DNA from 2 places in the Paraburkholderia youngii genome. Region 1 is predicted to be linked to the other one. Evidence: predicted binding sites of a transcription regulator. Region 1 holds the regulator's gene; the other holds the start of a gene.

Evidence for each region. The regulator LexA, encoded in region 1, represses DNA repair genes until DNA is damaged. The targets are predictions, from matches to a motif close to ACTGTATNNNNATACAGT.
Region 2: the regulator LexA is predicted to act here: its motif matches at 2,141-2,158, upstream of recA (recombinase RecA).

Annotation. Positions count from the first base shown of each region.
Region 1 covers NZ_JAALDK010000001.1:4,772,262-4,775,676, reverse strand. The annotation lists gene G5S42_RS21870 (DUF2939 domain-containing protein) at 1-601, opposite strand, end outside; gene G5S42_RS21865 (hypothetical protein) at 721-1,065, opposite strand; gene lexA (transcriptional repressor LexA) at 1,164-1,814, opposite strand; gene G5S42_RS21855 (sulfate ABC transporter substrate-binding protein) at 2,126-3,172, shown strand; gene cysT (sulfate ABC transporter permease subunit CysT) at 3,334-3,415, shown strand, end outside.
Region 2 covers NZ_JAALDK010000001.1:186,695-190,109, reverse strand. The annotation lists gene G5S42_RS00905 (DUF2889 domain-containing protein) at 1-59, opposite strand, end outside; gene recX (recombination regulator RecX) at 188-955, opposite strand; gene recA (recombinase RecA) at 963-2,039, opposite strand; gene G5S42_RS00890 (response regulator transcription factor) at 2,294-3,091, shown strand; gene G5S42_RS00885 (sensor histidine kinase) at 3,101-3,415, shown strand, end outside.

The DNA.
Region 1 (3,415 bases):
TCGCCGCGAGCTTCCACGTGACCAGCCCTTCGCGACGGAAGATAGCCGAATAGTTCGCGTTGCCTTCGCCGCGCCGGTACGTGACCACAAACTCGTTGAGACTCCGATAGCCGGCCGTGCTTTGGCGCCCGGGCGGCGGCGCGCTTGCGTGCGTGGTGGTGTCGCCCGCGGCCGATGCGGCCGGCGCTTCTCCGCCCGCGGCTGGCGGTGCTGACGGTTGCTCGCCCGGTGTGCCGCGCGGCGGCATGCCGTTCAGCAGTGCCGCGACGCCGTCGGGTGTCGCATAGGCATCGACGAGCGGGCCGATCAGTGTCACGCCGATCACCGCGCCGATCGTGGCCATCTTGTTCCCGGCATCCGCTTCGAGCCGGTGCGTCAGCATGGCGCCCACCTGCTGCTTCAGGCTATCGCGCAGCGCGGGGAAGTCGACGTACTGATTGACGGTTTGCACGTCACGCGCGTCTGCCGCGCGTTTGAGATTGTTCACCGCGAGATACGGTGACGCGTAAATAAAGCCTAGCGCGGCAATCACGATCACCACGATCAGCGTGATCAGCAGCGGCCGGGTGGCGCTGCCCTGTGTGCGTTTCGGAATTGTCATCGAATGGGACTCCACGTCAGTGATGATCTAACGTCGACCACGGCGAGGTCGAAACGATCCCATTCCACGCGAATCTCTGAACATCCGAAGTGCTTATTGCATGCGTGCTCAGAATTCGCTCAGGCTTCGAACACCGCGCCGTGCACGTTGGCTTCGTCGGCTATGCAACGATCGATCATACGGCATACGGCGTCGACGGTGCCGACCATGATCAGTCGCGACGGTCCATGATAGACCCGCACCGGAGCGCGGCGCGCGGGCTCCGCGATATTCAGCGCCGAATTCAGCGATACGCGCGCAAACGCCGGCAACGACGACGGCAGACCGGAAGCTTCGGCAGGCACGTCGAACAGCGGCGGCGTGCGCGCCGCGGGCGCGTCGATCGGCGCGCAAGGCGTGAGCTTGCGCAGATGGCGCAGACGGCCGAACTGGCGAAAAGGCAGCAGGCGGGCAAGGCGTTCCATGAGTCTCTCCAGACGATGCGGCTTGAATGCGCGGCGTAATGCGGGCGTTAATGCGGCTTGGTTCGGACAAACCGGCGCGAGCGTTCCGGCAACAAAGATCAGAACTCGCTGGGGCGAATCAGCCCGACCGCGATTCCTTCGAGCGCGAAATCCGCGCTGCCGGTTTCCACGAAGATGTTGTCGTAGTCGGGGTTTTCGGCGATCAGTTCGATGCCGTTCGGCCGGCGCTTCAGACGCTTGACCGTCACGTCGTCGCCAAGCCGCGCAATGATGATCTGGCCGTCTTTCGCTTCGCTGCGCTTTTGCACCGCGAGCAGGTCGCCGTCGAGAATGCCGGCGTCGCGCATCGACAGGCCGCGCACCTTCAGCAGGTAATCGGGCTTGCTCGAGAACAGCGCCGGGTCGCACGCGTAGTGCTGCGAGATATGTTCCTGCGCGAGGATCGGGCTACCCGCCGCGACCCGGCCGATCAGCGGCAATGACAACTGCATCAGGCCCGCATGCGGCAGCGTGAACTGGTGCGGCGCATCCTCCTGCCCGGACAGCAGGCGGATGCCGCGCGACGCGCCGGCCGCGAGTTCGATCACGCCCTTGCGCGCCAGCGCGCGCAGATGCTCTTCCGCGGAATTGGCCGAGCTGAAACCGAGTTCGGCGGCAATTTCCGCGCGAGTGGGCGGAAAGCCGGTGCGTTCGATCGCGCGGCGGATCAGATCGAAAACCTGCTGCTGTCGTGCGGTGAGTTTGGTCATGGCCACTGTATGTATGAACAGGTGACTGTATTTTTATACAGTATTCGGCGCATTTCAAGCTTTACTTTAAGTTCGACGCAAGGGGCGCGCTGGGGCGTCGTTTATCGGCGACATGGCGACGATTTCGGCGTCTGAACAGCCGGTGCGTCTGCCGTTACCACTTTTGGGCATTAAAAAATGAAGAAACATTATTTTTAATGATGAAAGCCCTTCGATAGACTGGCTTCCGGTTAGCGCTCATGTGCACGTGACCGCGACGCAAAACAACACCAGACGCTTATCAGCGGACCATCACGCGGAGAGAAACTGAAATGAACCATCGGCATACGGGGCTCGCGGCTCGAACCAGAAAACTGATCACGGCGCTTGCCGTCGGCGCGGTGGGTACGCTCGGCATGTTGGGCGCAAGCGGCGTCGCGCACGCCGACACCACGCTGCTGAACGTGTCCTACGATCCGACGCGCGAGCTGTATCAGGACATCAATCAGGCATTCGGCAAAGAATGGAAGGCCAAGACCGGCGAAGCCGTCACCTTCAAGCAGTCGCACGGCGGCTCGGGCGCGCAGGCTCGCTCGGTGCTCGACGGTCTGCAGGCCGACGTCGTGACGCTCGCGCTCGCATATGACATCGACGCCATCGCGAACAAGGGGCTCGTCGACAAGAACTGGCAGAAGCGTCTGCCGGACAACGCCTCGCCGTACACGTCGACGATCGTGTTTCTGGTGCGCAAGGGCAACCCGAAGCACATCAAGGATTGGGACGATCTGGTGAAGCCGGGCGTGTCGATCGTGACGCCGAATCCGAAGACCTCCGGCGGCGCGCGCTGGAACTACCTGGCCGCGTGGGCGTACGCCGAGCATCAGCCGGGCGGCAACGACCAGAAGGCCAAGGAGTTCGTCGGCAAGCTGTACAAGAACGCCGGCGTGCTCGATTCGGGCGCGCGCGGCGCGACCACCAGCTTCGTGCAGCGCGGTATCGGCGATGTGCTGATCGCGTGGGAAAACGAGGCGTTTCTGTCGGTGAAGGAGTTCGGTCCGGACAAGTTCGAGATCGTGGTGCCGACGGTGAGCATCCTGGCCGAGCCGCCGGTCGCGGTGGTCGACAAGGTCGTCGACAAACACGGCACGCGCAAGCTGGCCGACGCGTATCTGAACTTTCTGTATAGCGAGGAAGGGCAGGAGATCGCCGCGCGCAATTTCTATCGTCCGCGTTCGAACAAGGTGCCGGCCGACCTGACCGCGAAGTTTCCGAAGCTGAAGCTGTACACGATCGACGATTCGTTCGGCGGCTGGACCAACGCGCAGAAGACCCATTTCGCGGACGGCGGCGTATTCGATTCGATTTATCAGCCGCAGTAACAAGCATCGCCTGAAGCACGGGCACAGGCAACAAGGGCGCGCCCAATGGGCGCGCTTTCGGCTAACCGGGACCCGCTGGCCAGCAGGGCGGTAGTACCGCAACACCGCAACACCGCAACACGAACAACCGCGCGAGCATCAACCATGAACGAGTATCCAGCATGACCACGTTGACCTTCCGCAAGCCGAGCGCATTGCCCGGCTTTGGCCTGACACTCGGCATCACGGTGGCTTATTTGAGCC
Region 2 (3,415 bases), 4.6 Mb from region 1:
TCCGCTCTGATTGCGCGACGATGGCGCAACTGACGGGACACTGGCGGGGAGAGCGACATGCGGGAAGGAAAGGCCGGATTGGAAAACCTTTGGATTTTAGCATAACGGGTATTTGGGACAGCCCCGATTGCGCACGGCCTCGCGCCGGGTTATGGCGTGGCAATCGACGGCCGTCAGGGCTGACGTGCTAGTCGCCGTCCCAGATGTCGTCGATACCCTTCAGGATCTTGCCGATCGTCGCGCCGGAGAAGCCACGCGACGCCAGGAAGCGCGCCTGCTTCGCGCGCTCCGCCGGCGTTTGTGGCAGCTGGCCGAACTTCTTGAGCCAGACCGCCTGGGCGCGCGCGAGTTCGGTTGCACGCAATTGCGCACTCGCCTCTTCGACGACCGCCGGGTTCAGCGCGTGCTGCTTCAGTTCACCGAGAATGCGGCTCGTGCCAAGCCGCGATGCGCGCCGGTGAACCAGACTTTCCGCGAAGCGCGAGTCCGATAGCCAGTTTTCGGCTTCCAGCGAGTCAAGCACCGTGTCGAGCGAATCGGTTTCCTCGACGTAGGGCTTCAGCTTGCGCGCGAGTTCGGCGCGGCTATATTCGCGACGCGACAGATAGCCGAGCGCCCGTGCTTTCAGCGAACGGGCTGGGCGTTGGGATTTTCTGCTGTCGTCTTGGTCGGCCTGCCCCGGCTTCACTTCGTCGGCCTGGCGACGCGAACGGCTGTAGGTGACTTCGGAGGGGGGGCGGGAATCGCGCCCGGAGAAATCCGGGCTGGACGATGCTGCAGGGGATGCAGACCGTGTACGCTGCGGCCCGCGGCCTGAGGCGCGGTCGTGTGCGTCGAACGATTCGAACGGATCGAATGGATCGCCGGAATCTGGCGATCCATCCGCCGTGTCGCGCGGGCCGTCCGGATGGCGTCCAGAGTCGGAACCGGACAGCGGCCGGCCTTTGCGTATCACGTGATGCTTACTCTTCTTCGTCCGCGACTTCAGCGCCCGCGCCAGTCACGGCGTCCGCCATCGCGGTGACGCCCAGCGATTCGCGGATACGGTTTTCGATTTCGCGAGCGATGTCCGGATTTTCGCGCAGGAATTCACGCGCGTTGTCCTTGCCCTGACCGATCCGCTCGCCGTTGTAGCTGTACCATGCGCCAGCCTTGTCGACGATCTTCGCCTGCACGCCGAGGTCGATGATTTCGCCCTGACGCGAGATGCCCTCGCCGTACAGGATGTCGAAGATCGCTTCGCGGAACGGCGGCGACACCTTGTTCTTGACAACCTTCACGCGCGTTTCGTTGCCGATCACTTCGTCGTTCTTCTTGATCGAACCGATGCGGCGGATGTCCAGACGCACCGACGCGTAGAACTTCAGCGCATTACCGCCCGTGGTGGTTTCCGGGTTGCCGAACATCACGCCGATCTTCATGCGGATCTGGTTGATGAAGATCACGAGGCAGTTCGTGCGCTTGATCGTGCCGGTCAGCTTGCGCAGTGCCTGCGACATCAGACGCGCCTGCAGACCCGGCAGCGAGTCGCCCATTTCGCCTTCGATTTCCGCCTTCGGCACCAGCGCCGCCACCGAGTCGATCACGATCATGTCGATCGAGCCCGAGCGCACCAGCGCGTCGGCGATTTCGAGCGCCTGCTCGCCGGTGTCCGGCTGCGAGACCAGCAGGTCGGCGACGTTCACGCCGAGCTTGCCCGCGTATTGAATGTCCAGCGCGTGTTCCGCGTCGATGAACGCCGCGGTGCCGCCGAGCTTCTGCATTTCGGCGATGACCTGAAGCGTCAGCGTGGTTTTACCGGACGATTCCGGACCGTAGATTTCGACCACGCGGCCGCGCGGCAAACCGCCGACGCCCAATGCGATGTCGAGGCCGAGCGATCCGGTGGAGACCACCTGGATGTCTTCGACTGCCTCACCTGCGCCGAGCCGCATGACCGACCCTTTGCCGAACTGCTTTTCGATCTGCGCGAGCGCGGCGGCGAGAGCCTTGCTCTTTTCAGCAGTCAGTCCAGCCGAGCCTTTCTTGCTTTCTTCCATGAATCGTCCTTTGCTATGATGAACGGCGTCTGAGGCAGGTGTGCACCCGTGGTTTCACTCGAATTGAGCGGAGCCTGCAGGACATCACACGAAACGCAGACACTGTATAAAAAAACAGTGGTTTTGGCAAGCGCGATTATCATGCGAACGCGCATTTTTACTGTCGCGTCACCCCCACTACCCACAATAATGTTCGGAGACCGCTGCGCGCCGGGGCAAGCCCCACGGTGCCGGCAAAGCCAGGCTGGCGCACCATGCGAATTCTGATTGCCGAAGACGACAGCATACTCGCGGACGGTCTGGTTCGATCACTCCGCCAATCGGCCTATGCGGTCGATCACGTCAAAAGCGGCGTAGAAGCCGATACCGCGTTGTCAATGCAGACGTTCGACCTATTGATCCTCGATCTGGGCCTGCCGCGCATGTCCGGGCTCGAGGTGCTGCGCCGCCTGCGCGCGCGCAATTCGAACCTGCCCGTGCTGATCCTGACCGCCGCAGACAGTGTGGACGAACGCGTCAAAGGCCTCGACCTCGGCGCCGACGATTACATGGCCAAGCCCTTCGCGCTGAACGAACTCGAAGCTCGCGTGCGCGCGCTGACGCGGCGCGGTGCCGGCGGTGGCCCGACCGTCGTGCGGCATGGCTCACTGTCGTTCGATCAGGTGGGCCGCATCGCCTATGTCAACGACCAGGTGATCGATCTGTCCGCGCGCGAGCTCGGTCTGCTCGAAGTGCTGCTGCAACGGATCGGCCGGCTGGTCTCGAAAGAGCAGCTGGTCGACCATCTTTGCGAATGGGGCGAGGAAGTCAGCAACAACGCGATCGAAGTCTACGTGCACCGGCTGCGCAAGAAGATCGAGCCGAGCGGCGTGCGCATCATCACCGTGCGCGGGCTCGGCTACTGCCTCGAAAAAGCGGCGCCGCCGGCGAATGCGAACACGCCCGCCGCCGCTGCCGGCTCCGAGCCGCAAACGGCACAAGCGGCACAAGCGGCACCACCATCCACCGCGCCGTCGTCTGCCGCGATGCCGGCGAGCCATCACTACAAATAGAGGCCAGCGATGTCCGCACGCGCTGATCGCGCCACGGCGCACGCGGCGGACCTCGACGAGGCGCGCGACGCGCGCTACGCCAACCCGTTCGCCCCGCCCGACGAAACCGAAGCCGCCGCCGAAGCGCGTCCGCGCTCCCTGTTCGGCGAGATTCTCGACTGGATGCTCGCGCCGCTGCTGCTGCTGTGGCCGATGAGCCTCGCGGTCACCTATCTGGTCGCGAAGTCGATCGCGAACGGCCCGTTCGACCGCGCGCTCGAAACCGACGCCTATGTGCTCGCGCGCCAGATCCATCCGGTCAACGGCGTCGCGGAGCTGTCGCTG